DNA from 2 places in the Kitasatospora sp. NPDC054939 genome. Region 2 is predicted to be linked to the other one. Evidence: riboswitches for the same ligand, from Rfam matches in the RefSeq annotation. Region 2 holds a riboswitch; the other holds the start of a gene.
What was found. Region 2 has a riboswitch for FMN ahead of ribB (3,4-dihydroxy-2-butanone-4-phosphate synthase). Riboswitches for the same ligand answer to the same signal wherever they lie in the genome.

Region 1 (14,867 bases), on a different contig from region 2:
GCGCTGGCCGTCCGCGGAGTGCTGACCGCACCGGTCACCCTGCACACCGGGGTGGCCTCCCCGGAGGCCCACGAGGCCCCGTACGCGGAACGGTTCCACGTCCCCGCCGGCACCGCCGCACTCGTCGGCCGGGTACGTGCCGCCGGCGGCCGGGTGGTCGCGGTCGGCACCACGGTGGTCCGCGCGCTGGAGTCGGCGGCCGGACCCGACGGCACCGTCCACGAGGCCGACGGCTGGACGGAGTTGGTGCTCACCCCGGAACGCGGGGTGCGTGCGGTGGACGGCCTGCTCACCGGCTGGCACGAACCGCGGGCGTCCCACCTCCACCTGCTCGCCGCCGTCGCCGGACGAAGGCTGCTGCGCCGCTGCTACGCCGAGGCCGTCCAACACCGCTACCTCTGGCACGAGTTCGGCGACGTCAACCTGCTGCTGCGCTGACCGGCACCGAGCCGTCGCGGGGTCGCCGGAGGGCCGTCACCGGAAGCTGCCGGGCTGCGTGCGCTACCCGACGACCGGGAAGCCCGGCGGCAGCTCCAGCTCGAACCAGACCACCTTGCCGTGCCGGGTGGCGCGGCTGCCCCAGCGGTGGGCCAGTTCGTTCACCAGATGCATGCCGCGCCCGCCCTCGTCCTCCTCCATGGCGCGCCGCATCCGGGGGGCGTGGGTGTCCTCGTCGGCCACCTCCACGGTGAGCAGCCGGTTGCAGAACAGCCGCAGCTGGGTGGGCGAACCGGCGTGCACCAGCGCGTTGGTGATCAGCTCGCTGGTCAACAGCTCGGCCCAGTCGGAGAGCTGGTTCAGCCCCCAGTCCTCCAGCGTGTCGCGGGTGAACCGTCGGGAGTGGGCGACCATGGCATGGTCGCCGCTCAGCGGCAGGGTGGCGATCCGCTCCGACCGGATCGGCCGGGCCTGCGCCATGATGATCGCGATGTCGTCCTCGCTGCTGCGGCCGGTGAGTTCGGACAGGACGGCGTCGCAGGTCTGCTCCAGCGAGCCGCGCCGTTCGGCGATGGTCCGGCAGAGCAGGTCAAGACCCTCGTCCAGGTCACGGCCCCGGCGCTCCACCAGCCCGTCCGTGTAGAGCGCCAGGATGCCCTCCTCGGGCAGCGTGAACTCCACGCTCTCGAACGCCACTCCGCCGACCCCGAGCGGCGCGCCGGGCGGCAGCTCCAGCAGTCGGGCCCCGCCCTCGGCGTCCGCGACCACCGGCGGCAGGTGCCCGGCGCAGGCGGCCGTGCCGGTGCGGTCCATCGGGTCGTACACCGCGCAGACGCAGGTCGCGAACTGCCCCTCGCCGATCGCCGAGGTGGCCTCGTCCAAGCGGCCGAGCACCCGCGCCGGCTCCATGTCGAGCGTGATCAACGTGCGGGCCACCGTGCGGAGTTGGCCCATGGTGGCGGCGGCCCGGATACCGTGCCCCATCACGTCCCCGACGATCAGCGCGACCCGGCCGGAGGAGAGCGGGACGACGTCGAACCAGTCGCCGCCCACCTCGCTCACCACACTGCTCGGCAGGTACCGGTAGGCGATCTCCAGGCCCAGCGTCCGGTGGATCTCCTGCGGGAGCAGGCTGCGCTGCAGGGTGAGCGCGGTGTCCCGCTCCCGCCGGTAGAGCCGGCCGTTGTCCATTGCCAGCGCGGTGCGCGCCGCCAACTCCTCGGCCAGCGCGCGGTCCGCCGAGCCGAACGGCAGCGGATTGCCCATCCGGATGAACTCGGCGCCGCCCAGCACCAGTCCGCGCGCCAGCAGCGGCACCATCAGGTACGAGTGCACCCCGGCGTCCAGGCCCGGCTGCACCCGGTCCGGCGAGGCGACGATCCGCTGCAGCGCGGTCTCGTCCACCTCCGACACCAGGATGGACCGGCCGGTGCGCAGGCTCTCCGCGTAGGTCTTGGCCGACATCGAGGTCTCGCCCACCTGGTCGGCCGCGGCCGCCATCGTGCCGTCCGGCCCCACCTCGCCGACCGCCACCGCCCGCATCAGTACCGAACCGTCCCCGACCGGGCCCGGTTCCTCGCCGCTCAGCACCGCTTCGCGCAGGTCCACCGTCACGAAGTCCGCGAACCGGGGGATCACCACCTCCACCAACTCCTCGGCGGTGCGGTGCAGATCGAGCGTCGTGCCGATCCGGGTGCTCGCCTCGTTCAGCAGCGACAGGCGCTGCTGGGCGGCCCACGCCTCGTCCAGCGCGCGCTGCCGGGCGGCCGCCGCGTCCCGCTCGCGGGTGAACAGCAGGGCATTGTCGATGGACACCGCCGCCCGCACCGCCAACTCCCCGGCCAGCGCGAGGTCGTCCTCCTCGTACGGGCGGTCCACCACCGTCCGGTAGAACCCCGCCACCCCCACCGCCGAACCCCGGGCGATCAGCGGCACCACCATCAGCGACTGCACCCCCTGCTCCCGCACGGCCGAGGTGCGCACCGGGTCGTCCGAGAACCAGGCCAGCCCGGCGTCGTCCATCCGCGGTACCAGCACCGGACGCCGGTGCGCCAGGCTCCACGCGTACGGCGAACCCGGCTCGAAGCGGTGCACCCCGCCGACCCGGTCGATCGGCTGCAGCGTCGAACCCTCCGACGCATGGAAGGCCATCCGGCGCAGCACCGCCGACCCGTCCGCCGACGGGCGGGCGTCACGCTCCCCGCGGACCAGGTCGTCCAGCACCTCCACCACCACCGCGTCCGCCAGCCGCGGCGTCGCCACCTCGGCCAACTCGCGTGCGGTCTGGGCGAGATCGAGGGTCGTGCCGATCCGCGCGGAGGCCGCGTTCACCAGCGCCAGGCGTTCCTGCGCGGCCTTCGCCTCGCGCAGCGCCTGCTGGCGGGCCAGGACCGTCTGGTGCTGGCGCAGGTACAGCCGGGCGTTGTCGATCGCCACGGCCGCCCGCGAGGCCAACTCGTCGCCGAGCGTGATGTCCGCCGCCGCGAACGACTCCCGCTCACCGCGCCGCGAGTACACCACCATGCCCAGCGTGGTGCCGCGCGCCACCAGCGGCGTGATCCGCACCGACCGCGGCCGGTCGCCCAGGTAGGCGCGGCGGCGGTGCTCGGTGATCGTGTCGCTCAGCGGGGGCAGCTCCCAGGACGGCACCACCACCGTCCGCCCGCTCGCCATCGCCCGCGCGTACGGGGTGTCCGGGGAGACCTCGTAGACGGCGTCGACCGGCAACTCCTCGGCCGGGTAGTTGCGGTCCGTCGACGCCAGCGCCAGCCGGCGCACCTGCTGCGGGGCGGACGGGTCCAACGGCTCCACGTTCCGCCCGGCGACCAGCGCCTCCAGCGCGAACACCCCGCTGATGTCCGCCACGCTCGGCACCATCGCATCCGCCAACTCCCGCGCGGTCTGCCGCAGGTCGAGCGTGGTACCGATCCGGGCGGTGGCGTCCGCCAGCAGCGACAGCCGCTCCTGCGCCCGGGCCGCCCGGGCGTCCGCACGGAACCGCTCGGTGATGTCGATGACCGTCGAACTCACCCCGAGCACCCGCCCGCCCGGCTCCTCCAGTCGGAAGTAGGAGGCGGACCAGGCGTGGTCGTGCCGCGGATCACTGGGCGTGCGGCCCTCGGAGCGGGCGTCCAGCACCGGCTCGCCCGACTCCAGCACCCGCCGCATCACCGCCTCGCTCTCCTCGCCGTTGATGCCCGGCAGGACCTCGGAGAGGCGGTGGCCCAGGTGCTGGTCCACGGAGAGGCCGTTCACCCGGGCCAGCGCGTCGTTCAGCCGGACGAAGCGCAGCTCGCTGTCGAACACCGACATGCCGACCGGGGACTGCGTGAAGAAGCCGTCCAGCACCGCGAGGTCCGCCTGGATGCGGCGCAGCGTGGTCACGTCCGAGGCGACGGCCAGCACCAGCGGCCGGCCGCCCGGGCCGGAGATCGGGTGGGTGCGGAACTCCAGGTTCACGTGGTGCCCGTCCCGGTGCTTCACCGGGAACACCCCGGACCAGCCGCGGCCGTCCACGATCTCCTGGAACAGCTCCAGCACGTCCGTCCGCTGCTCGTCGGAGGCCAGCAACTGGGCTGCGCGTGCGCCGATCGCCTCCTCGGGGCTGTACCCGAGCAGGGCCTCCGCGTCGTTGCTCCAGTGCAGGATGCGGCCGTCCGCCTCGATCAGCGCCGTGGCGATCGGCACCATCAGCAACGCCTCCCGCTGCCCGTGCGCACCACCACGCGGGCTCCCGGCGCCCGGTACCGGGCCACCGCGCCCACCGGCGTCCTGCTGCTCGTCCACCATGGCCAGGGAACCGCCCGGAGATCGTCTACCAGCCCTGCCATCTTCCCACGCAGCCCCCACCCCCCGCGCGCCCCGAGGCAGGACATGTAGACCGGTCTGCATAATGCCGAGCCCGGCCGAACAGCACGCCCGAACCCGCCCGCCGACCCACGCTGCTTGCAGCGCGGAGCGGCGCTGCGCAGGAACCCGGCGACGCCGACTTCCTGCGTCGAGAATCTGTAGACCGGTCTGCATATTCGCTGGCGGGTGGCCGTCCCCGGGTGGTGCCCTGCGCGGCGCACCGGGCCCCGGGTGGTGGGCCGCGCAGGAAGTCGGCCTGGCCGACTTTTCGCGCAGTGGCCTGCCGGTCGGTTCCGCGCGGGGCGCTTGCCTGTAGACCGGTCTGCATATTCTCCCGGGGGGCGGCCTCCGCGCCCGCGCCGCACAGGAAGTCGACCTGGCCGACTTCCTGCGCACGTCCGCCGCCGGGTCGTTGCCGGCCCGCCGGCCCGCCGACCGCCGGGCTGCCGCTCGTCAGGCCGTGGTGGCGTAGTCGCGTTGGAGGGTGCGGAGGAGGCGGATGGCGAGTTGGTCGGGGGAGCGGCGGGTGTTGGCGAGGGCGATGACGCCGACCTGCTTCTCGGGGTCGAAGGCCATGAACGAGGCGAATCCGCCGGTGCCGCCGTTGTGCCAGATCTGCAGGTGGCCGCCCTGGCGCGGGTGGAGGCGGTGGCCGAGCCAGCCGAGGTGGACCCAGGCGAAGGGGTTGACCCGGTGCTTCACCTCGCGGCTGAGGTCGATGGCGGCGGCGAGCGGTCCGTCGCCGCCGCCCGCGAGCTGCGCGCGCATGAACACCGCGAGGTCGGCGGCGGTGGAGCGCAGGGCACCTGCGCCGGCGAGGTCCGCGAGGTGCCAGGGGGCCACCGGTCGGCGTCGGGCGGAGTGGCCGCGGGCGAGGCGGCCGGCCTGCTCCTCGCCGACGGTGATCACGGTGTCGTCGAGTCCGAGCGGGCGGCAGATCTCGCGGGCGACGAGTTCCTCGAACGTGGTGCCCTCCCGCCGGGCGAGGGCGAGGCCGAGCAGTCCGGCGCCGAGGTTGGAGTAGCGGAAGCTGTGGCCGGGCCGGGCGCGCAGGCGGGTGCTGCCGAGTCCGGCGAGCAGCTTGTCGGTGGTGCAGTCGGCGTACGGGTCGGGCTTGTGCGGGGTGATCAGGGCGGGCAGCAGCATGCCCTTGGGCAGCCGGGGCAGCCCGGCGGTGTGGGTGGCCAGGTGCTTGAGCGTGATCGCCTCGCCGCCCTTGGCCGGGACGCTGCTGCCGGGCGGCATGGCGTCGGCGACGAGGTCGGCGAGCGGTTCGTCCAGTTCGGTGGGGCCGGCCAGGGTGAGGCGGGCGAGGGCGAGGGCGGTGAACACCTTGGTCACCGAGCCGATTTCGAACAGGGTGTCCGCCCCGGGTGCGCCGTCGCCGCCCGGGGTGGCGTCGGGGGAGGCGCCGGTGCGGCCGGCGCCCCGGATCTCCACCGTGTCGTCGGCCATCGCGGCGACGACCACTCCCACCTGCTGCCCCGCGAGGGCGTCGGTGGTGCTCTGCGCCAGCCTGCCCAGGCTGCCAAGATCGCTCATGTCGGCGAGCCTAGGGAACGGGCGTCCGGCGCGTCGTCAGCCGATGTGAGGATTCGGTGCCCGGCCGGTCCTCCGCGGGAGGTACGCCACCGCCCGTCCCGAACGGGTACGGACGGCGGCGCGGCCGGTCGGTGGAGCAGGCCCAACGGGCTTCCGGGCGGCCTCAGCAGCTCAGGTTGGACCCCGGAACGGTGCCGAGGATCTGCACGAAGCTCTGGTACGAGTTGATCCGGCTCTGGACCTGGGCGGGGTTGCCGCCGTTGCACTCCAGGCTGCCGTTGATGCTGCGGATGGTCTCACCGAAGCCGTGCCCGTTGACCATGGCGTTGTGCGGGGTCATGGTGCCGGGGCCGGTCTGGGTGTTCCAGTACCAGAGTGCGGTCTTCCAGGCGACGGCCGGGTCGTTCTGCACCAGGTTGGGGTTGTTCAGCAGGTCGATGCCGAGGGCGTCGCCGGCGGCCTTGTAGTTGAAGTTCCAGCTGAGCTGGATCGGCCCGCGCCCGTAGTACGCGGCCTGCCCGGCGGGGCAGCCGTAGGGGCGGGAACTGTCGCAGTAGTGCGGGTAGTTGGCGGTGTTCTGCTCGACGACGTAGTACAGCCCGCCGGTCTCGTGGTTGACGTTGGCGAGGAAGGCGGCGGCCTCCTGCTTGCGGACGGTGTCGCTGCCGGTTCCGGCGAAGGCGGGGTACGCCTTGAGGGCGTCCAGCAGGCCGCGGTAGGTGTAGAAGGTGTTCCGGTTCGGGAACATCTGGTTGAACTGCGCCTCGCTGACCGGGAAGGTGCCGGGGTTGGCGGTCGTGGTGGAGGTGGGGGTCGCGGTCGGGAACGGGTCGCACGGCTGCGGGGTCCAGTACCAGGTGCTGATGGTCGGATCGTAGCCCGGGTTGTCGTGCAGCGCGCGGTAGTTGATGCCGTTGGGGGCGTACCGGACGACCTGGCCGGCGGTGTACGCGCGCCCGGCGACCCAGGTCGGGAAGGTGCAGCCGTCGGGGTTGGTCGGGGACGGGGTCGGGCTCCCGGTGGAGCCGCCGCCGCAGACGCCCTGGTCGGACCAGACGCCCGAACCGCCGTTGCCGGGCGTCTCGTTCTGGGTCCACCACTTGGCGGTCCAGTTGTGCCCGCTGTACGAGACGGAGGCTCCGCCGGTGTACGCGGTGCCGGCGTTCCAGGGGGCGGAGCAGGCTGCGGCGTTGGCGGCGGAGGCGGGCAGCAGCACCGCGATCGCCAGGGCCGTCGCCACGGCGGCGAGCAGCGCGAGGATGCGTTTCGTTGACACTCGATCACCCCTTGTGCGGTGGGGGCCGCACGGTCGTGGGACATGGACTCGGCAGCAGGGAGACCGCCGACCCCGCGTGGGGGCTCGTCGTGGGGGACGGGCCGACCGGGGTGCGGGCCGGTACGGGGTCGTCGAAGACTCAAGCGGAATGGTCTATACCTGTCAAGGGGGTCCGGCCGGTTTCGGCGTCCTGCGTCCGGTTTGCCCCATCTCGGCACCCCTGAAAGGGCGTTGCCCGCGGGCGGCGGTCATCGGGGCCCGCCCGTCACCACCCCGGCCACCCCGACCCGCCTCGGCCGCCCCCTGCCACCCCGACCCACCCCGACGCCGGCTACCCCGGCTACCCGCCGCCGGCCCCCCGGCCACCCGCCGCCGCGTCCAGGGCCTCGCGCAGGCGCCGGGCGACCTCGGCCGCGGCCGCCTCGTCGGCGTAGCGTGTCCGCGGCCAGAAGAAGCCGCGCAGTCCGTCCTTGGGATTGCGCGGCACCACGTGGACGTGCAGGTGCGGGACCGACTGGCTGATCCGGTTGTTGGCCGCGACGAAGCTGCCGGCCGCCCCGAGTCCGTGCTCGACGGCGGAGGCCACCCGCTGTACCCGCAGGAAGAACGGGCCCACCTCCGCCGCGGGGAGATCGCCCAATGTGCGGTGGTGGGCCCGTGGCACCACCAGGACGTGCCCGGGGAACAGCGGTCGGCGGTCGAGGAAGGCGACGGCGATGTCGTCCGCGAGCACCAGGTGCGCGGGTTCCTGTTCGGCGGCGACGGCACAGAAGACACAGTCCACGCGCTCCATTCAGCCGCCGCCGGAGCGCCCCCGCCACCCGGCCGGCGGCCGAGTGCGGCAGATGGGCGGGCACGCCGACGTCACGGGTGTGCGGTCCGTGTCCCGGCCACGCGTAGCGCTGCTCCACCGCTATCCGATCTGACCGACCCGGCGAAGTGCGAGCCGGACCACAGGTGCTGTGTCCGCGTGGCGGACGAGGTTGGGGAGCTCCTGGCTGAGCTTGCGCGAGGACGCGCCCGTGTGGGAGCGCACCAGCCCGGGCGCGGCGACCCTCGGCGGGAGGTTCGCCAGCAGGTGGACGTGGTCGGCCTCGCCGTTGAACTCCACCGGCTCGGCCTCGAAGTCCTCGCACGCGGCCCGCGTGATCTCCTCGCGCCGCGGTCAGGCGCCGGGTGGTGAGGACGGTGCCGGAGTCACGAGATTCGAGTGGACGTGCATGTGGAGGACGCAGTGGCAGCCGGTGTGAATGTTCTCGCCGATACCCGTGATCCGACTGTGCATCGTGATCCGTGTGCAGCTTCGGTATGGCTTCCGCCTGTATCCGAGTGCCGGTCAGTGCATGGCGTTGGCACGGGCGTTCGGGTGCGCGCGGGTGGTCTACAACGACGCGCTGCGCGCTCGGGAGACCGCCCGCAGCGAAGGGCTGCCGTTCCCGAGGACCGCCGACCTGTCGAAGCAACTGATCACCGAGGCGAAGAACACCCCCGAGCGGGCGTGGCTCGGCGAGGTCTCGGCGGTGGTCCTCCAGCGGTCCCTGCGCGACCTGGACGCGGCGTACCGGAACTTCTTCGACGGGCTGAAGGGCAAACGCCCGCGTATGGGCGCGCCCCGGTACAAGTCCCGCAAGGACACCCGGCAGGCCGTCCGCTTCACCGCCAACGCCCGCTGGTCCATCACGCCGGGCGGGAAGCTGCGCCTGCCGAAGATCGGCGACCTCAAGGTGAAGTGGTCCCGCTCCCTGCCGTCGACGCCGTCCACTGCGACCGTGGTCAAGGACGCGGCGGGCCGGTACTTCGCGTCGTTCGTCGTGGAGACCGGCCCTGAGGAGGTGCTGCCGCAGACGACGCCCGAGCTGGGCATCGACCTCGGGCTCGGGCACTTCGCGGTCCTCTCCGACGGGACCAGGGTCGACAGCCCGCGCGTCCTGCGCCGGGCGGAGAAGCGCCTGAAGAAGGCCCAGCGCGTTCTCTCCCGCAAGGAGAAGGGCAGCAGGAACAGGGACAAGGACGGGATCCGAGTCGCACGGGCACACGCCCGTGTCGCGGATGCGCGCCTCGAGTTCCACCACCAGCTCTCCACCCGGCTGATCCGCGAGAACCAAGCGGTCGCTGTGGAGGACCTGGCGGTGAAGGGGCTCGCCCGCACGCGCCTGGCAAAGTCCGTGCACGATGCCGGATGGCCGGCGTTCGTGAGCATGCTGGAGTACAAGGCCGCCCGGTACGGGCGCACTTTCGTGAAGATCGGCCGGTTCGAGCCGACCTCCCAGGTGTGCTCGCAGTGCGGCGTCAAGGACGGCCCGAAGCCCCTGCACGTCCGCGTGTGGACGTGCAGGGCGTGCGGTGCGGTGCGGTCCTGGACCGGGACATCAACGCGGCGATCAACGTCGCCAAGGCGGCCGGACTGGCCGTGTCGGCCTGTGGAGCGCAGGTAAGACGGGCATCCGTGCCCGCACCGCGCAGCGAAGCAGGAACCCACCCGAAGCGACCCACACGGCTCGTGTGGGAGCAGGCGGGAATCCCCGGCCCTTAGGCCGGGGAGGATGTCAATCGTACCGGTAGAGCACCGACTCCCGCTCGGCCTGTTCGATCGCCTCGATGGTGAGCGACGGGTCCCGCAGGTGGGAGAGGGTGACCTCGGCGGAGCTGGGCTGGGCGTCCTTGGCGAGCCAGTTCTCGGGCTTCCAGGCGGAGCTGCGCAGGAACGCCTTGGGGCAGTGGGAGTAGACCTCCTCCACGCCGATCACGATGGCGCTGCGCGGGGGCTTCCCGACGGCCGTGAGCTGCTCCAGCAGGCGCGGGTCGGTGGAGACGCAGGCGCGGCCGTTGATCCGCAGGGTGGTGTCGCGGCCGGGCACGACGAAGATCAGGCCGACCCGGCCGGTGTCCAGGATGTTGTGCAGGGTGTCGAGCCGCTTGTTGCCGGTGGCGTCGGGGATCGCGAGGGTGCGCTCGTCGAGGACGGAGACCAGGCCGGCGGGGCCGCCGCGCGGGGAGACGTCGCAGGTGCCCTCGGCGTCGGCCGAGGCGACGAAGACCAGGGACGCGCAGGCGATCAGCTGTCGGGCGACGTCGTGGATCCGGTCGACCTGCTTGCGTCGGACGAGTTCGCTGGGCTGCTCGTAGATCTCGCGCAGCTGTCCGGCGTCGCGGACGGCGTCGGCGGCGAGCGCGGCGAAGAGGCTGTCCGAGGTGTCCGGCGGGCGAATTGACGAAAGGGCGGACTCCGGTGTGATGGTCATGCCGGAAATCTAACCGAGCCCCCTTGCGCGGCCGTCGGGCACCGCGATCCGTACGTCTCGCGCACCGCGATCCGTACGTCTCGCGCACCGGGTTCCGTACCCCTCGCGCACAGATCGCCCCACCCCTCGGGCAGCGGGTGCCGCGCCGGTCGGACAACAGGTGCCGCGCCGGTCCGAAGGGGGTGCCGGCCCGCTCGGACAAAGGCTCCGTACCCCTCGCCACCAGCGGTTCTGCGTCGATAATGGGGCCATGGGCTCCCGTGGGAGGTGGTGACCGTGATCGTGAGGATCTGGACCGCCCAGGTCATGGCAGGGCACATCGAGGAGTTCTGTGCCCTGCTGGCCTCGCAGGTGATCCCGCAGCTCGGGCGGACGGACGGCTGTCTGGGCGGCGAACTGCTGCGGTCGCTGGGCGAGGACGCGCACCGGGTGGTGGTGATGAGCCGCTGGCGGGACGAGGACGCGCTGCGCGGGTACGCGGGGCCGATGTGGCGGATCAGGCCGGTCTGGGCGGAGGGCGAACTGCGCTACCTCGCCCATCCCCCGCAGGTCACCCACTTCACGGCGGTCCCCACCGGCTGACCCGGGCCCGGGACCCGCGGCCGACCCCCAGGACCCCGGGAGCCCCGAGCCGGAGCCCCCGGAAACCCGCGCATAAGGAACCGACCGCGGAACTCCCCGCGCCGCGGAACTCCCCGCGAACCGGTGCGCGGAGCGGCCTCAGACCATCAGCGGTACGGGGTGGATCTCGTCCGCCGGGTGGCCGGTGCGCTCGTGGATGCGCTGCACGGCCTCCTTGGAGGGCGCCTCGGACAGGCAGTAGACGGTGCCCGACTCGGGGTCGGCCCAGGCCTGTTCGAAGTGCACGCGCTCGTCGCCCTCGATCGCGAGGTCGGCGCGGTGGGCCGCGCGCAGCTGTTCGTCGGTGATCCCGACCATGCCGTGGTGGACGTCCATGAACTTCGGCATCGCCCCTGCACCTCCCGGAGCCTGGGGCCGACCGGTGCCGGCCCCTACCACCAGCCTGCGCCTGCCGCACCCGGGCCCGCCACCGGACCGCCGCGCGCCCGATCGGCCCGTCCCCGCACGACCGAACAACCCGCCGCCGAACAGCCCGCCGTCGTACGCCCGGACCGCCCCGTGCCGCCCATTCCCGCGTCCCGCGTGAAACAGACCACAGCGGAAGGCTCTCCCTCAGGTCTCGCGGATCATGGCAGAATGACGGCAGAAGTAGCAGTGACGTTCAGCGCACTCCGGGGTCGGTGAAAATCCGAACCGGCGGTTACAGTCCGCGACCCGTCCGCAGCCAGCGGCCGGTTGACCAGGTGAAATTCCTGGACCGACGGTTAAAGTCCGGATGGGAGGCGTGCGCGGGCGGACGAAGAGCAGTACCCGCGGCCCCGCGACGGGCCCCGGGGAGTGGTGTGCACGGCAGCAGGGCTCTCCTCGGCGTTCGACGCCCGGGCGGTCCACCGGTGTCCGTGTCTCCGTGCCCGTCCGTGTCCTCTCCCATGCCGCCCCGGAGTCCGCGCCCCAAGCGCGAGGAGAACCCGGGTGTTCACCGGCATCATCGAAGAGCTCGGCGAGGTCGTGTCGATCGAGGAGATCGGCGACTCCTCGCGTATTCGCCTGCGCGGCCCGGTGGTCTGTCGGGACGCCCGCCACGGCGACTCCATCGCGGTCAACGGCGTCTGCCTGACCGTGGTCGACACTCCCGAGCAACTGGCTGCCGGTACCGGTGAGTTCAGTGCCGACGTGATGGCCGAGACGCTGCACCGCTCCAGCCTCGGCGCGCTGGCGGAGGGCTCCCGGGTCAACCTGGAGCGCGCGATGGCGCTCGGCGCCCGGCTCGGCGGGCACCTCGTCCAGGGACACGTGGACGCCACCGGCGCGCTGCTCTCCCGGGCGCCCGGTGACCTCGACGCCGACGGCAACCCGCGCTGGGAGGTGCTGCGCTTCTCGCTGCCGCAGTCCATCAGCCGCTACCTGGTGGAGAAGGGCTCGATCACCGTGGACGGCGTGAGCCTCACCGTGGTCGAGGCGGCGCTGGACTCCTTCACCGTCTCGCTGATCCCGGCCACGCTCGAACTGACCACGCTCGGCGCCAAGGCCGTCGGCGACCCGGTCAACCTTGAGGTGGACGTGCTCGCCAAGTACGTCGAGCGCCTGCTCGACGCCCGTACCCTCCCCGGGACCCCCGGCATCGCCGATCCCGCAGCGACCCCGGGAGCGACCGAGTGAACTGGCTCAACGGGACCGTCCACCTGCTCGGCCAGGACGTCTACCGCTCCGACATCGTCGGCAACCTGCTCGGCCTGACCGCCCTCGCCCTCGGCTGGCGCCGCTCGCGGCTCACCTGGCCGGTCCAACTGCTCTCCGGTGTCGTCCTGGTGGGCGCCTACTGGTCCGCGCACCTCAGCGGCGGCGTCGGCAAGCAGGTCGTCGTGGTCCTCGCCGCGATCTGGGGCTGGACCCAGTGGCAGCGCGGCCGGAAGGGCGCGGAGCTGCGGGTGCGGTTCGCCACCGGCCGGGAGCGCGCGCTGCTGATCGCCGGCACCGCGGTCGGCACGCTGGCCGTCGGCGGGCTCTTCGAGCTGTTCCCGCACCTGTCGTGGGACGCCTGGCCGGACGCGTACATCTTCGTCGGCACGCTGTCCGCGATGGTCGCGCAGGCCCGCGGCTGGGTCGAGTTCTGGTTCGCCTGGATCGCCGTCGACCTGGTCGGCGTCCCGCTCGCCTTCGACAACGGCCTGGTCTTCTCCGGCCTCACCTACTCCGTCTACTTCGTCCTGGTGCTGCTGGGCCTCCGCTCCTGGTGGCTGAGCACCCGGACCGCCCGCACCTCGATCGCCAACGTCCTTCAGGGAGCCTCCGCATGAGCACCCACCCCACCGACGCCGACCTCGTGCTCGACCCGGTCGAGCGGGCCATCGCCGACATCGCGCTCGGCCGCGCGGTCGTCGTGGTCGACGACGAGGACCGCGAGAACGAGGGCGACATCGTCTTCGCCGCCTCGGCCGCCACCCCCGAGCTGATGGCCTTCACCATCCGCTACAGCTCCGGCGTGATCTGCGTCCCGATGACCGGCGACGAGCTGGACCGCCTCAAGCTCCCCCCGATGACCCAGGTCAACGAGGACCGCAAGGGCACCGCGTACACGGTCTCGGTCGATGCCAGGGACGGCGTCTCCACCGGCATCTCGGCCGCGGACCGGGCCCGTACGGTCCGGCTGCTGGCCTCGTCCGGTACCGAGGCGGGCGACCTGACCCGGCCCGGCCACGTCTTCCCGCTGCGCGCCGTCGAGGGCGGCGTGCTGGTCCGCCCGGGCCACACCGAGGCGGCCGTGGACCTCGCCCGGCTGGCGGGGCTGCCCCCGGCCGGTGCGATCGCCGAGGTGGTCAACGACGACGGCAGCATGGCCCGGCTGCCGGAGCTGGTCGCCTTCGCCCGCGAGCACGGCCTGGCGATCGTCTCCATCGAGGACCTCATCGCCTACCGCCGCCGCACCGAGCTGCACGTCGACCGGGCGGCCGTCACCGCGCTGCCCACCGCGTACGGGGAGTTCACCGCGGTCGGCTACAAGGGCACCATCGACGGGGTCGAGCACCTCGCCCTGGTCGCGGGCGGCCTGGACGCCGAGGGACGGCTGCCGGACGGCGAGGACGTGCTGGTCCGCGTCCACTCCGAGTGCCTGACCGGGGACGTCTTCGGCTCCCTGCGCTGCGACTGCGGCCCCCAGCTGCAGGCCTCGCTGGAGCGGGTCGCCGCCGCCGGCCGCGGTGTGGTGCTCTACCTGCGCGGGCATGAGGGCCGCGGCATCGGCCTGGCCCACAAGCTGCGCGCCTACGAGCTGCAGGAGCAGGGCCGCGACACCGTCGACGCCAACCTCGACCTGGGCCTGCCCGCGGACGCCCGCGACTACAGCATCGGCGCGCAGATGCTCGGCGACCTCGGGGTGCGCTCGCTGACGCTGCTCACCAACAACCCGGAGAAGCAGACGGCACTCACCGAGCACGGCCTCAAGGTCAAGGGGCGCGAGGCGGTGGAGACCACGCCGGGTGAGCACAACCTGCGCTACCTCCAGACCAAGCGCGACCGGATGGGCCACGACCTGCCCGGCCTCGGCTCCTGACCCACCGGCCGCCGACCCGCCGACCCGCTGGCCGCCGACCCGCAGGCCGAACCGCACCGCAGGCCACCGCACCACCGGTCCCGGACCACCCCACCGACCGAACCACCGAAAGGAACAGCGCATGAGCGGCCACGGAGCCCCCCAGCTGACCATCGACAACGCCGCCGACCTCAAGGTCGCCGTGATCGCCGCCCAGTGGCACGACCAGGTGATGAACGGCCTGCTGGACGGTGCCCACCGGGCTCTGAAGGAGCTGGGCATCGCCGAGCCGACCGTGGTCCGGGTGCCCGGCACCTTCGAGCTGCCGGTCGCCGCCAAGCGGCTCGCGGACAAGGGCTACGACGCGGTGATCGCCCTCGGTGTGGTCATCCGCGGCGGCACCCCGCAC
Region 2 (14,867 bases):
GGTGGAGTCCGCCTGCCCGCGCTGGACGGCGAGCAGTTGGCCGAGGCCCTCGCCGCCCATCACGAACTCGCCGACCACCGCGCCGGTGATGGACAGCGTGCAGCCGGTCCGGACGCCGGCCAGGATGCTCGGCAGCGCCAGCGGGAACTCGATGTGGCGCAGCATGCCCCAGCGGCCCACCCCGTCGACCCGGGCGGCGTTGAGTACCTCCGGGTCCAGCTCGCGCAGGCCGAGCATGGTGTTGACCAGCATCGGGAAGAAGACCAGCAGCGAGCAGAGGATGGCGATCGGCAGCAGCCCGTAGCCCACCCAGAGGGCGAGCAGCGGGGCCAGCGCCACCGCGGGGACCGCCTGGGAGGCGGCGAGGTACGGCTGGAGGGCGCGCGCCGCGACGGTGCTGCGGGCCATCAGGTAGCCGAGCGGCAGGGCCGCCGCGATGCCCAGGGCGCTCCCGGCGGCGCTCTCCACGACGGTCTGCCAGGTGTAGTCGAGCAGCCCGCCGTCGGTGACCGCGTCGGCGAAGGCGCTTGCGACGGTGCCCGGGGCGGGCAGGAAGAAGGCCGAGACGGCTCCGGTCCGGGTGACGGCCTCCCAGGTGCCCAGCAGGACCAGGCCGAACACCACCGGGGGCAGCAGCGTCGCCAGGCGGCCGCCGGTGCGCGCGGCAGGGCGCGGGACGGCGGCCCCGGGCCCCGGGGCGGGCGCCGGCACCCGGGGTGTCCGGTCGGCGGTCTTCAGCTGTGACACGGCTGCTCCGTTCGTCTCCCCCGTGCACGGGGGTGGGTGGTTCCGGGCCCGGACCGCGGCCGGGGCGGGGCGCTCACCGCGCCGCTCCGCGCAGGAGGAGGGTGACGGCCAGGACCGCCACGGCACCGGCGGCGAGCGCCAGCCAGCCCGCGCCGGTGCCGGTGGCCGTCACCACCGCGATGCCCAGCGGCGGCCCGACGGCCGTCCCCGCACTCCAGGCCAGCGAGGACAGTGCGCTGCCCCGGCCGAGTGCGCCGGGGCCCGAGAACCGTACCAACAGCGGGAAGAACGCCGAGGAGTAGGCGATCTCGCCGAGCGCGAAGAGGACGGCGAAGGCGGCCAGCAGGATGCCCCTGGCCGGGCCCCCGGTGCCGGCCGCGAGCGCCCCCGCACCGAACGCGGCGCACCACAGCAGCGGCGCGGCGACCAGGGCAGCCTCCTCGGCCAGCCGTTCGAGGCGGGCGGCGACGGGGTGTTGGAGCAGCAGCAGGACGAGGGCGTTCCCGGCGGTGACCGCGCTGACACCGGCCAGGCCGATGCCCATGCCGTGGTGCAGCAGCAGCGGGACGGTGGCCTCGATCTGGGTGAAGCCGGCGGTCGCGAACAGGGCCTGGGCGAGCATCAGCAGGGCGACCGGGCGGCTGCGCAGCAGGCTCCGGTAGCCCGGTGCGGGCGGCTCCGGGTCGCCGCCGCCCCCGGCCCCGGCGGTGGCCCCGGCCCCCGCCGCGGCGGGCGCGGCGCGGCGGCGCCGGTGCACCAGGAGGAACACCAGCGCCAGCGGGACCGAGGCGGCGGCCGCCGCCTCGTACAGCCAGGGCAGTGCGCCCGCCGGGTGCGCGGCGGCGAGCAGCAGGGCGCCGCCGGTGGCGCCCAGGCCCATGCCGACGTTGGTCATGACGTGGCGCAGGACGAAGGCGCGGCGCTGCAGCGCGGCGGGTACCAGCGCGGTGACCACCCCGGTGATCGCCGCGTACTGCAGTCCGTAGCCGACGCCCGCGAGGAGGCCGGAGGCCGTCACGGCGGCGCCGCCGTCGGCCGCGCCGAGCAGCGCGTACGCGGCGACCAGCGAGGTGGTGCCGACCGCGCCGACCGCGGCGGCGCTGCCCCGGTCGGCCCGGGGGCCGCCGACGACCGCGGCGGCGCACCCGGCGGCGGCCATGGCCACGAAGTACGCGCCGGCGCCGGCCGTCCCCAGCCCGAGTCGGTCGCTGATGTAGATGCTGGTCAGCGGGAAGACCATGCCGATGCCGGCGCTGGACGCCAGCAGCGCGGCCATCAGGGCGTGGAAGACGGTGCCGGGCCGCTCGCCCGGCTGCCCCGCACCGCTCACCGGCCCGCCAGGCGGTCGCGCAGGGCCAGCAGCTCGCGGACGGGGGCGAGGTCGAACGGGCCGGGGACGGAGACGATGATCTCGCCGGCCCCGGCGGCCGTGAAGTCCTCGGCCAGGCCGGTCTGCGGGGCGTCGATCATGACGGTGCGGCCGATCTCGCGCGGGTCGCGGCCGACCCGCGCGCACCAGTCGTCGAGCAGGGCGCTGCGGCGGGCGAACTCGGCGACCGGGTCGGTGGAGTCCCAGCCGTACCAGTTCCACAGGTCGGCGTAGCGGGCCACGGCCTGCAGGGTGCGCTTCTCGCCGCCGCCGCCGATCAGCAGCGGCAGCGGGCCGGCCGGTGCCGGGTTGAGCTTCGGCAGGCGCTCGCGGATGGCGGTGACCGCGGCCTCGAAGGCGTCGATCCGGCCGCCGGGGCCGGGGAACGGGTATCCGTACTCGCGGTGCTCCTGCTCGAACCAGCCGGCGCCGACCCCGAGCACCAGCCGCCCCCCGCTGAGCAGGTCGACGGTGCGGGCCTGGTCGGCGAGCAGGTGGGGGTTGCGGTAGGCGGTGCAGGTGACCAGGGAGCCGATGGTGGCCCGGCTGGTCTCGACGGCCATGGCGGCCAGCAGCGACCAGCACTCGTAGTGCGGGCCGTTCGGGTCGCCGGTCTGCGGCAGGAAGTGGTCCCAGGTCCACAGCGAGTCGACGCCGAGCCCGTCGGCCGCGCGCCAGGCCGCCCGCAGGTCGGCGAGCTCGCAGTGCTGGGGGTGGAGTTGGACGCCGATCCGCAGGGCGGGGCGGGCGGTGGGGGCGGTGGTGCTCATGGGGTGTCTCCTGGTGCGGGTGGTGCCGGCGGGCGCGGGCCGGCGTCGGGTGACGGCCGGGGCGGAACCGGGGTCAGCGCGGCTCCACGAAGACCCGGTAGACCGGCGAGCCGGAGCTCTCGGTCAACGCCTGCTCCGCGTCGGCCAGTTCGTGGCGCGAGGTGACCAGCTCGGCCAGCCCGTCGGCGAGCACGCCGCTGCGCAGCAGGGCGGCGGCGGTGCGCCAGTCGGCGGGCTCCTGGCTGTAGGAGCCGGTCACGGTGAGCTGGCGGCGGTGCACCTCGTAGCCGGGCAGCACGGCGTCCGGGGTGTCGTGGGAGCCGCCGAAGAGGACGATGCGGGCGCCGTCGGCTGCGGCCCGGAACGCCACGGCGATCGCCTCGCGGGAGGCGATGGTCACGAACACGACGTCGGCCTTGGGGAGTCCGTCCACCTGATCGGGCGTCACGGCGTGGTCGGCGCCGGCCTGCAGGGCCGCGGCCCGGCGGGCGTCGTCGGTCTCCACCACCGTGATCGACCGGGCCTGCTCGTGCCGGGCGAGCAACTGGTGCAGCCGGCCCATGTACCCGGCGCCGACCACCGCCACCCGGTCGCCGGCGCGGAAGGAGCCACGGCGCAGGGAGTGGACGACGCAGGCCAGCGGCTCGCCCATCGCGGCATGCCGCGGGTCGGCGTCGCCGACGGGCCAGGCGTGCGCGGCCGGCACCCGGACGTACTCGGCCAGGCCCGCGCCCATGCTGATGGTGCCGTCCGGCAGCAGGCTGCCCTGCGGCGAGGCGCAGACGGCGCTGTCGCCGGCCCGGCAGTTGCGGCAGGTGCCGCAGCGGGTCAGCAGGTCGACGGTGACCAGGTCGCCGACGGCGGGGGCGTCCTCCAGCGCGGCGGCCCGTGCGCCGACCCGCTCGATCCGGCCGGAGACCTCGTGGCCGGCCGCCACGGGGTAGACGGGCATGGCGCCGGTGTAGAGCTTGGCCTCCATGGTGCACAGACCACAGGCCGCGACCCGGACCAGGACGTCGTCCTCGCCGATCTCGGGCACGGGGGTCTCGCGGATCTCCAGGGAGCGGGGGGAGGTCACCACGGCTATGCGCATCGGTCGTTCCTTTCGGTGGTGCTGCGGTGCGGGCGGCCGGTGGGGTCGGGCCGCCGGTGGTACGGGCGGCCGGGTGGGCCGCCGCTCGTGCGGGGTTCCGGGGCACGGGGGTGCCGTGCCGGGGGCGCAGGGCTCCGCTCCCGGGCGCGCGGTGCCGCGGGCGGGGGCGGAGCGTGACGTCGTCCGGGTGCGGACGGGGGCGGGTGGCCGCCGCCGGGTGGTCGCCGGCGGTGCGTGCGGGGCGCTCAGCCCGGGGGGAGTGACCAGTCGGCCGGGGGCTGCCAGTGCGCCCACTCCTCGGTCCACCAGGTTTCGCCGCGGTCGAGCTGCGCCGCGACGCGGTCGGCCTCGGCGCGCACGGCGGCGGCCTGGGCGGGGGTGAAGCCGCCGGTGCGGGCGCGCTCCTCGAAGGCGTCGACGTCCTTCCAGCGGTACGGGCCGCCGTCGGCGGGGATCCAGAGGTCGAGCTCGTGGTCGAGGGTGTCGAAGCCGTCGGCGGTGATCCGGTACGGCTCCTGGAAGTTGACGTACCAGCCGGCGAGCGCGTCGGTCCGCTCGTCGCGGAACGCCCAGACGGCGTAGGCGTCGCGGGGGCGCTGCAGCTGCAGGACGCCGGGGCTGCGCCAGCGGTCGGCGACGGTGCTCCAGCCGTGCGGGCCCCAGCGGAACTCGCCCTCGCCGAAGGTGAGCGGGGTGTCGTGGGCCAGGTGGACGGCGAGCAGGTCGGGCCGGTCGGCGACGACCCGGACGGGGTAGCTCAGCCACGTCCGCCCGTCGAGGACCTCCCGGCGCAGGACGACCTGGCCCGGGCCGTACCGGCCGGCTGCCCGACGGCCGGTCCCTCCGTCGGCGGGCGCGGCTGCGCCCCCCGGACATTCGTCAAGTTCGTACATGAACGTCGTGCTCCCCCGTTTCGCAATTCCGGCGCCTGGTGCGCGGGACGCGATGCGCCCGCTCCGGCCGGAGTGCCGCGCGCCCCGATCCGTCGGATCCTGCTTCCCGACGGCCGGTCAATTCGGCCGTACGGAGGATTTACTGACGGGTAGGCAGTGGCGGACCGGATCTTAGGCACGGCCGGCGGTCATTGGCAATACCCGCCGAACGGGGGGTGTGCACCCCCGCTCATCGGCCAGTGACGCAGCCCACTTCCGATCGGAATGTCGGAGCCTTGTCAAGATCGCCCTCGGTGTGCGAGGTTGGCGGACGTTGAACAAGACGTTTGCGCACTCCGGGGTCGGTGAAATTCCGAACCGGCGGTTACAGTCCGCGACCCGTCCGCAGCCAGCGGCCGGTTGACCAGGTGAAATTCCTGGACCGACGGTGAAAGTCCGGAAGGGAGGCAGTGCGCGGCGGGCAAGGTCCCCCCGATCTCCGGGGAGCACCGTCGGCCTCCGGGCCGTGCGCTGCTCCGTTCCCGGCGCAACCGGCGGCCGCCCCTGCACGCCCACGCTCCGAAGCCCCGGAAGTCCGCGCCCCGAGCGCGAGGAGAGTTCCGATGGGCCGCACCTACGACGCCCCGTCCGGCCGGTTGCACCCGGCCGCGGTCCGGGTGTGCGGGACCCGCGTTGAGCTCGCTCTCCGCCTTCCCGCCTCCCGCCGAACGCTAGGACCACGGGCATGACCACCACCGACGCACTGCCGTACCCGATCGACGCCGAGCCGGCGTACGACCCGATCGACCACGCGATCGCCGAGATCGCGGCCGGCCGGGCCGTCGTCGTCGTCGACGACGAGAGCCGGGAGAACGAGGGCGACCTCGTGTTCGCGGCCGAATTCGCCACCGACCGGCTGGTCGCCCTCGCCATGACCGAGTGCCGCGGGCTGCTCTGCGCCCCGATGGCCGGTGACGACCTGGACCGCCTGGAGCTGGAGCAGATGGTCCGCCGCAACACCGAGCACCACCGCACCGCCTTCACCGTCTCGGTGGACGCCGCGGCCGGCATCAGCACCGGCATCTCGGCGGCGGACCGGGCCCTGACCCTGCGCCTGCTGGCCGACCCGGCCGCCGGGCCGGCCGACCTGGTGCGCCCCGGGCACGTCTTCCCGCTGCGGGCCGACGACGGCGGCGTGCTGGCGCGGCCCGGCCACACCGAGGCCGGGGTGGACCTGTGCCGGCTGGCCGGCCTGCGGCCCGCGGCGGCGGTCTGCGAGATCGCCAACGCCGACGGCACCATGGCCCGGCTCCCGGAGCTGCGCGCCTTCGCCCGTCGGCACGGTCTGGCGCTGATCTCCATCGCCGATCTGGCGGAGCACCTCCGCTCGGCGGGCGGCGCGGCCGCCGCCGCCCGGCCGGTGGCGGCCGTCGGCTAGGCCCTGCCCGGCTGAACGGGGGCCAGGCCCTGGCCGGCCGAGGAATCCGGCCCCGGTCGGGGGCGCGACGGTTCCGCAGTGCGGTCCCGGTGTTTCCGGGATTGCGCGGAGCCGGTGTTCGCCCTGCCCGCGAAATGGCCGGACGGGCCGCTCGAACCACAGTTCGCCATTGCTTTGACAGTTGTTCACCTAAGCTCCAATACTTGCGGTACGGAACAAGTCCGCGGGGAGGGACCTCAAATGTCCGACAAGGGCACCGTAGAAACACTCAGAGGAATCTGGGAAGACGTCCTCGGAATACCGGTCGACGACCCGGACGCCGATTTCTTCGACCTCGGCGGAGATTCCCTGCTGGCGCTGGCGATCTCGACCCGCGCCATCGAGTCCGGCCTCGACATGCCGCGGTCGGCGGTGCTGCGCCGCAGTACGCTCCGTGAGCTCGCCGAGGCGGTCGAGGACCCCCGACTCTTCGAACGCGCCTGAGCGATGGCCGTCGTCGTGGTCTACGACCAGGGCTCGGCCTCGCCCCGCGAGGTCATCGCCCTGGGCCGGACGGAGCCGGTGCTGGTCGCTCTGGCCGACTCCGAGCACGCCCGCCGGGTCGCGCCGCTGTTCGAGGAGAACTGCGCCGGCGTCGTCCCCCTCGCCGAGGGGCACGAGCAGGCCGCCGCACGGCTGCGGGCGGGCGGCGCCAAGGGCATCCTGACCTTCAGCGAACGGATGCTCGCCGACACCGCCCGACTCGCCGAGCTGCTCGACCTTCCGTTCAACTCGACCGACACCGTACGGGTGTTGACCGACAAGGCGGCCCAGCGTCGGCGCCTGCGGGAGGCCGGTGCGGACGGGGTGCGCAGCGCCCTCGTCACGGCCGCCGACGGCTGGCCGGCCGCACTGGCCGAGGTGGGCCTGCCCGCCGTGGTCAAGCCGGTCCGGGGCGAGGGCAGCCGGAACACCGTCCTGGTGACGGACCCGGACCACGGCGCCGCCGTGGTGGGGGAGTTCCTGCGCACCGAACCGGCGCTGGTGGTCGAGGAGTTCCTGGCCGGAGCCGACTGCGCGCCGTTCGGGGACTACGTGTCGGTGGAGAGCGCCGTCACCCCGGGCGGTATCGGCCACTTCGCCGTCACCGGGAAGCTGCCGCTGGCGCCGCCGTTCCGGGAGTCCGGGCAGTTCTGGCCCGCGCGGTTGGCGCCGGAGTCCGAGGCCGGGGTGATCGGGCTGGCCGACCGGGCGATCCGGGCGCTGGGCGTCACGCACGGCCTGGTGCACACCGAGATCAAGCTGACGCCCGCCGGTCCCCGCCTGATCGAGGTCAACGGCCGCCTCGGCGGGGACCAGACGGGCCTCGCCCGGCGTGCGGTCGGGCTCGATCTCGTCGTACTGGCCGCGGAGTTGGCCCTCGGGCGCGGCACCCTGCCGGGCCTCGCCCGCCCGGACCGGGTGCACTTCCAGTACTACACGCCCGGGCCCGTCGCACCCGGCCGGCTGACCCGCGTCGACGGCCAGGCCGCCGTGCGGGCCCTGCCCGGGGTCGACTCGTACCGGCTGTCGGTACGGCCCGGCACCGACCTGGCCGGCGGCACCGGCACCACCCTGCTCGACATGCTGTGCGGTTCGGCCGCGGACCACCGGGAGATGATCGCGCTGCTGGACCGGGCGGTCGCCCTCCTGGCGTTCGAGTTCGCCGTCGACGGCCGATCCGTCCTGCGGACCGCCCGGAACCTGCTCGACCACCCCTGAGGCGACGCACCGGCCGGGGAGGCCCCGCCGGACCGTCGGCGCCCGGACCCGTCCCGACGGGCAGGTCCGTCCCGACGTAACCGATCGGTCCCGACGTAACCGGTCCCGACGTACCGGCCCGTCCCGACGTGCGGGCCCGTCCCGCCCTGCGGACCCGCAGGCGCGCACCCCGCCGGGCCCCCCGTCCGCCGCCCACCGCCACGGGCACCCCCTCGTTCGAACCCCCTGGACTCCTCATGCCCTCCCTCGGCTCGGCCGCCGTCGGGTTCCTGAAGGAACTCGTCCCGGCGCCCGGCGCCGAGCGGCACATGGGTGTGCTCACGCTCACCCAGTCGCTCGGCACCGGCCTCTTCCTGACCTCCAGCGCCATCTTCTTCACCCGGACCGTCGGACTCTCCACCCAAAGCGTCTCGCTGGCCATGTCGGCGGCCGGTCTGTGCGGGTTCCTCGCCTCCGTCCCGGGCGGCCGGGTGGCCGACCGCTTCGGCGCGCGGCGCCCGCTGGCGGCCAGCTACGGCCTGCTCGCCGTGCTGTTCGTCGGCTACGCCTTCGTCGAGGGTCCGGCGGTGTTCACGGTGGTCGCCTGTGCGATCGCGGTGTGCGAGACTGCCGGAAGCCCGCTGCGGGCGGCCCTGACGCACGCGCTGTTCGGCTCCGCCCGCTCCGCGGGGGTCCGGGCGAGGATGCGCAGCCTGTTCAACCTCGGCTTCACGGCCGGCGCCGGGCTGGCCGGCGTGGCCCTGGCGACCGATTCGCAGCTCGCCTTCCTGCTCGTGGTCGCGGTCAACGCGGCACTCCAACTCGTGTGTGCCATCATCACGTTGAGGCTCCGGCCGGACGGTCCCGAGGTGGTCCCGGCCACGGCGGAACGCTCCTGGGGCGCCTTTCGGGACGGCCGGTTCCTGCTGGCCACCGCGCTCACCGGGATCCTGGAGCTGTTCCAGCCGGTGCTCGCGGTCGGCGTGCCGCTCTGGATCGTCAACCGCACCAGCGCGCCGGGCGCCCTGGTGGCGGCGCTGACGGTCGTCAACACCGTCCTGGTGGTACTGCTCCAGGTCGCCGCCGGCAAGGGCGCGGACACCGTGTCCGGCTCCGGCCGCCTGCTGCTGCGGGCGGGGCTGCTGATGTCGCTCGCCTGCTGCCTGTTCGCGGGCTCCGGCACCACCGGCACATCGGTGGCCGTGGTCCTGCTCTTCGCCGGGACGGTCGTCATGACCCTGGGCGAACTCGCCCAGTCCGCGGGCGGCTGGGGTCTGTCCTTCACCCTGCCGCCCGAGGGCCGGATGGGCGAGTACCAGGGCGTGTTCGGCCTCGGCCGCGGCCTGCAGCAGTTCTTCGGGCCCGCCCTGGTCATCATGCTGCCGCTCGGCATGGGGGCCGCGGGCTGGCTGCTGCTGGCGGGCGTCTTCCTGGTCAGCGGACTGATCGCCTTCTGGGCGTTCGTCCGTGACGCGCCGTCCGACCACGCGCCGTCCGACCACGCGCCGTCCGACCACGCGCCGTCCGACCACGCGCCGTCCGACCACGCGCCGTCCGACCACGCGCCGTCGGACCAGGGGCCGGCCGGTCCGCAGGCCGGACCGCCGGCCGACACCCCGGCGCCGGACGTCCCGGCGCAGGGTTCCCCACTCCTCCACACCCCGAACCACAGGAGCACCACGTGAGCCCCACCACCCGTAGCTATCGCTCGTTCCGCAGCGTCCTCGCCGAGCACCCGCTCGCCCGGATCGCGGGCGCGCACTCGGCGCTCGGCGGCGTGATCGCCGAGCAGGTCGGATTCCAGGCCGTCTGGGCCTCCAGCTTCGAGATCTCCGCAGCCCGCTGCCTGCCCGACGCCAGCCTGCTCAGCATGAACGAGTACCTGGACGCGGCGGCCAACATCCAGAAGGCGCTGACCGTCCCGGTCGTCGCCGACTGCGACACCGGCTTCGGCAACAGCATGAACGTGGCGTACATGGTGGCCGAGTACGAGCGGGCCGGCATCACCGCCGTGTGCATGGAGGACAAGATCTTCCCGAAGATGAACAGCTTCGCCGCGGCCGCGCACACCCTGCTCGACATGCACGCCTTCGCCCACAAGATCGAGACCGCCAAGAAGGCCCAGAGCGACGAGGAGTTCTTCGTCATCGCCCGGACCGAGGCGATGATCAGCGGGCTCGGCGTCGACGAGGCGCTCAAGCGCTGCTCGGTCTACGCCGACGCCGGTGCCGACGCCGTGCTGGTGCACTCCAAGCAGGCCACCAAGGACGAGGTGCTCGCCTTCCTCGACCAGTGGGACAACCGCCTGCCGGTCGTCGTGGTGCCCACCACGTACCCGGACTGGCACGCAGACGAGGCGCGCGCGGCCGGCGTATCCGCCGTGATCTACGCCAACCAGGGCCTGCGGGCCACCATCACCTCCCTGCGGAGCGCCCTCGGCTCGATCTACGAGACCGGGCACTCCGCCCACCTGGAGGACAGCATCGCCGGGGTCAAGGACGTCTTCGCGCTCCAGCGCCTCGACCAGTGGCAGGAGTTCACGGCCTGACCGGCCGGAGCGACCGCGACCCGCACCCGACCCCCACCCACCGAAAGGATCCACACTTGTCGTCGCAAGACGTGGCGCTGGTGCGCCGTCAGGCGGCACGGGCCCGAGCACTCGCGCTGACCACGGCCAGCAACGCCGGCACCGGCCACATCGGGGCGGACCTCTCCGCCATGGACATCATCGCCACGCTGTACTTCGGCGTGCTGCGCGGCGGCCCGGACGACCCGGACCGGGACCGCTTCGTCCTCAGCAAGGCCCACGCCTCGGCCGCCATGTACAGCGTGCTGGCGCTCACCGGCGTGCTGCCCGAGGAGGAGCTGGCGACCTACGGCGCCGCGGACTCCCGGCTGAGCACGGTCGTCTCGACCCGCGTCCCGGGCATCGAGTTCAACACCGGCTCGCTCGGCCACGGGCTGTCGCTCGGCGCGGGCGCCGCCCTCGCCGCCCGGGTGCAGGGCTCCGACCGCCGCACCTTCGTGCTCACCGGCGACGGCGAGCTGCAGGAGGGCAGCAACTGGGAGGCCGCGATGCTGGCCGCCTCGCGGGGCCTGTCCAACCTGGTCGTGATCGTCGACCGCAACCTCGCCCAGAAGGGTGCCAGCACCGAGGACATCAACGCCCTGGAGCCGCTGGACGAGAAGTGGCGCTCCTTCGGCTGGGCCGTGCGCACCGTCGACGGCCACGACGTCGAGGAGCTCCTGGAGGTCCTGCGCGGCGCGCCGCTGGAGCCGGGCCGGCCCACCTGCGTGATCGCCTCCACCGTCAAGGGCAAGGGCGTCTCCTTCATGGAGCGCAACCTCGAATGGCACAGCCGCCGACTGACCCCCGACCTTCTCGACCGAGCACTCCGGGAGCTTGAGCATGGCCTCGACTGACTGCGCCGCCGCCTTCTCGGCGGCCCTGCTCGAACTGGCGCGCACGGACGAGCGGATCTGCATCGTCAACAACGACTCCGCCGAGACCCATTCGGCGCTCGGCTTCCAGTCCGAGCTGCCCGACCGCTTCGTCGACGTCGGCATCGCCGAGCAGAACCTGGTCGGTGTCGCCACCGGCATGGCCAACGCGGGCCTGCGCCCGTTCGTCTACTCGGCCTCCTGCTTCCTGACCGCCCGCGCCCTGGAGCAGATCAAGAACGCCGCCTACAGCAACGCGAACGTGGTGTTCTGCGGCTTCGTCAGCGGTCTCGCGTACGGCGCGCTCGGCGGCACCCACCATGCCGTCGAGGACCTCGCCTGGATGCGGGCCATCCCGCGGATGACGGTGCTGGCCCCCGCGACCCCGCAGGACACCGTGGCGGCGCTGCACGAGGCGATGGCCCACGACGGCCCGGTCTACATCCGGATCGTCAGCAAGCTGGAGACGCCCGAGCTCTTCCCGGCGGACCACACCTTCCGCTACGGCGGCTCCGAGCTGCTGCGCGACGGCGAGGACGTCACCCTGGTCGGCACCGGCCTGCTCACCACCCGGCTGGTGGAGGCCGCCGACCTGCTCGCCGCCGACGGCATCCGGGCCGGCGTGCTCCACCTCGGATCCGTCCAGCCGATCGACGCGGAGGCGATCGGACGGGCGGCGGCCCGCAGCGGCCGGCTGGTGGTCGCCGAGGACCACGTGCTCAACGGCGGTCTCGGCGGGGCGGTCGCCGAGACGGTCGTGCGCACCCACCCGGTGCCCGTGCTGCAGCTCGGCGTACCGAACGAGTACGCGCCGATCGGCCCCGCCGAGTTCCTGTACGAGCACTACGGCCTGACCGCGCAGGGCGTGGCGAAGCGGGTGGGGGAGTGGCTGGCATGACCGTCGGTACGACCGTCAGTGTGGCCGACTACACGGCCGCCTACCTGCACGCACGCGGTGTCCGCACCTGCTACAGCCTGTCCGGCACCGGCTCCATCCACCTCGACCAGGCGTTCAGCGGCCGGCCCGGCCTGGTGACCGTCTGCGCCCGGCACGAGACCGCGGCGGCGCTGATGGCCACCGGCGCGGCCAAGCTGACCGGCGAACTCGCGGTGGCGCTGGTGACCAGCGGCCCGGGCGCGGTCAACGCGCTGGCCGGACTCGTCGACGCCTACGCCGACGGCGCCCCCGTCCTGGTGATCTCCGGCCAGGTCGAGACCCGGCACATGGACGAGGGCGTCCGCTCCTTCGGCGTCCAGGGCTTCGGGGTGGTCGACAGCGCCCGCAGCATGACCAAGTACTCGGCGGTGGTGGAGCGCCCGGGCGACATCCGCCGGCACCTGGACGAGGCCGTCCGGCACGCCCTGGCGGGCCGCCCCGGCCCGGTCTGGCTGGACATCCCGCTGGACGTGCAGGCCGCGCACGTCGACCCGGCCGCCCTCCAGGGCGCCGAGCCGACCGCCGACGAGGCCCGCGGCGCCGGCGCCCGGCAGACCGCCCGGCAGCTGATGACGATGCTGCGCAGCTCCGAGCGACCGCTGATCGTCGCCGGGCAGGGCGTCCGCCAGGCCGACGCGGTGAAGTCCTTCCAGGAGGTCGTGGAGCGGCTGCGGATCCCGGTGGTCACCTCCCGGCTGGGCACCGACCTGCTGCCGTACGACTCGCCGTTCTGCCTCGGGCAGGGCGGCATCCGCGGCCGGCTCCACCCGGGGCTGGTCATGGGCCGCGCCGATCTGGTGATCTCGCTCGGCTCCAGCCTGTCCACCGCCTTCGTCGGCGAGGACGCGGACGCCTTCGACCCGGACGCCACCGTGGTGGCGGTCGACATCGACCCGACCCAGCTGACCAAGAAGGGCGTCCGGGTGGACTTCCCGGTCTGCATGGACGTCGGCCGGCTGGTCGAGGCGCTCCAGCAGGAGGCGGCCGAGGCGGACGTCCCCGCCGCGCACGAGGCGTGGCTCGCCGAGTGCGCCGCGCTCAAGGCCGCCCACCCCACGGTCGGCGAGCAGCGGCCCGGCGGCCCGATCAACTCCTACCGGTTCGTGGACCGGTTGGAGGCGCAGACCGGCGCCGACCACGTGTTCGTGGTCGACACCGGCAGCGCCTACTACGTGACCGGCCAGACCCTGGAGTTCACCGCCTCCCAGCGGGAGATCACCTCGGCCGCCTTCCTCAACATGGGCGCGGCCGTTCCGATGGCGGTCGGCGCCGCCTTCGCCCGGCCGGACGCCCAGGTGCTGGTGATCGTCGGCGACGGCGCGATCGAGCTGAACATCCAGGAGCTGGCCACCGTCAGCCAGTACGGGCTGGGCATCAAGGTGTTCGTGCTGAACAACGGCGGCTACGCGTCGATCCGCGAGTCGCAGGCCGCCCTGACCGACGGCCCGGCACTGCCCGAGCCCGAGACGCTGGAGTTCGCCGCCGTGGCGAACGCGTTCCGGCTGCCGTACCGGGCGCTGACCGGCGTCGACACGCTCGACGCCGACATCGCCGCGGTGCTGGCCGAGGAGGGCCCCGCGCTGGTCGAGGTGCTCTGCGACCCGGAGCAGCGGCTGCTGCGCCCGCTGCGGGCCGACGGCGGGCTGCGGGCCCACGACGGCGCGTCGCTGGTGTCCGCCGGGGTGTCGGTCGAACGGCCGGTCCTCGTCCCGGCCCAGGGCCGTCCGCGGACCCCGGAGCTGAACCGTGCGTGAGACGCTGCAGGCCTCCTGGAACCACCGGCACCGGCTCGGCCAGACCCGCGAGGACGCCGAGCGGGGGGTCTTCAACCCGCACCACAGCACCCTGCCGCTCGTCCTGCACGGCACGCTCGACACGGCCGCGCTGAACCGTGCCTGGCACGCCCTGCAGCGCCGGCACCCCGTCCTGTGCAGCGGCTTCGACACCGACCGCGCGCTCTGGCACGTGGGCTCCGCCGAGCCGCAGGACCTGCGGCAGCTGCCGGCCGGGGCCGACGAGGGGGCCGACCGGGCGGCCGTGCGGGCCGCCGTGATCGAGCCCTTCGACCTGGTGGACGGGCCGGTGGCCCGGCTGGTGCTGCTCCCGCGCTCGCCGCAGGAGACCTGGTTCGCCCTGGTCACCGAGCACCTGGTGAGCGACGGCTGGTCGCTGAACGTCCTGATCCGGGACCTCGCCGTGCTCTACGGGCAGGAGACCGGCGCCGAGGTGCCGCCGCTGCCGCCGATCGAGGTGCCCTTCCAGGAGTTCGTGCGCCGGCAGAACCTCGCCGTCGAGTCGGCCGCGGGCCGGGCCGCCCTCGCCCGGCTGGCCGCCCGGCTGGAGGGCATCGGCGCCGTCCCGGCCATGCCGATCGAGGGGTTCAGCGGCGCCACCGGCATCCGGTACGAGGAGAACGAGGACTTCGTCCGGCGCCTGCCCGGCGAGCTCTGCCGCGAACTCGCCGCCGCAGCACGCCCGTTG

Region 1: linked by a shared signal. The riboswitch ahead of ACWGB8_RS22210 (riboflavin synthase) and the one ahead of ribB (3,4-dihydroxy-2-butanone-4-phosphate synthase) in region 2 are both predicted to bind FMN.

Annotation. Positions count from the first base shown of each region.
Region 1 covers NZ_JBSGXP010000079.1:13,362-28,228, forward strand. The annotation lists gene ACWGB8_RS22160 (S-adenosylmethionine:tRNA ribosyltransferase-isomerase) at 1-438, shown strand, start outside; gene ACWGB8_RS22165 (SpoIIE family protein phosphatase) at 502-4,128, opposite strand; gene ACWGB8_RS22170 (serine hydrolase domain-containing protein) at 4,741-5,829, opposite strand; gene ACWGB8_RS22175 (glycoside hydrolase family 19 protein) at 5,993-7,105, opposite strand; gene ACWGB8_RS22180 (HIT family protein) at 7,446-7,889, opposite strand; gene ACWGB8_RS22185 (transposase) at 8,019-8,216, opposite strand; gene ACWGB8_RS22190 (RNA-guided endonuclease InsQ/TnpB family protein) at 8,392-9,540, shown strand; gene ACWGB8_RS22195 (MSMEG_1061 family FMN-dependent PPOX-type flavoprotein) at 9,652-10,347, opposite strand; gene ACWGB8_RS22200 (antibiotic biosynthesis monooxygenase family protein) at 10,624-10,929, shown strand; gene ACWGB8_RS22205 (SCO4226 family nickel-binding protein) at 11,068-11,316, opposite strand; FMN riboswitch at 11,593-11,720, shown strand; gene ACWGB8_RS22210 (riboflavin synthase) at 11,902-12,588, shown strand; gene ACWGB8_RS22215 (nicotinamide mononucleotide transporter family protein) at 12,585-13,226, shown strand; gene ACWGB8_RS22220 (bifunctional 3,4-dihydroxy-2-butanone-4-phosphate synthase/GTP cyclohydrolase II) at 13,223-14,479, shown strand; gene ribH (6,7-dimethyl-8-ribityllumazine synthase) at 14,601-14,867, shown strand, end outside.
Region 2 covers NZ_JBSGXP010000097.1:17,212-32,078, reverse strand. The annotation lists gene ACWGB8_RS25215 (ABC transporter permease) at 1-495, opposite strand, end outside; gene ACWGB8_RS25210 (MFS transporter) at 821-2,077, opposite strand; gene ACWGB8_RS25205 (LLM class F420-dependent oxidoreductase) at 2,074-2,886, opposite strand; gene ACWGB8_RS25200 (zinc-dependent alcohol dehydrogenase) at 2,960-3,979, opposite strand; gene ACWGB8_RS25195 (DUF402 domain-containing protein) at 4,225-4,872, opposite strand; FMN riboswitch at 5,199-5,329, shown strand; partial or broken gene ribB (3,4-dihydroxy-2-butanone-4-phosphate synthase) at 5,597-6,244, shown strand; gene ACWGB8_RS25185 (phosphopantetheine-binding protein) at 6,530-6,772, shown strand; gene ACWGB8_RS25180 (ATP-grasp domain-containing protein) at 6,776-8,029, shown strand; gene ACWGB8_RS25175 (MFS transporter) at 8,266-9,693, shown strand; gene ACWGB8_RS25170 (isocitrate lyase/phosphoenolpyruvate mutase family protein) at 9,690-10,556, shown strand; gene ACWGB8_RS25165 (transketolase) at 10,613-11,431, shown strand; gene ACWGB8_RS25160 (transketolase family protein) at 11,418-12,347, shown strand; gene ACWGB8_RS25155 (thiamine pyrophosphate-binding protein) at 12,344-14,140, shown strand; gene ACWGB8_RS25150 (condensation domain-containing protein) at 14,133-14,867, shown strand, end outside.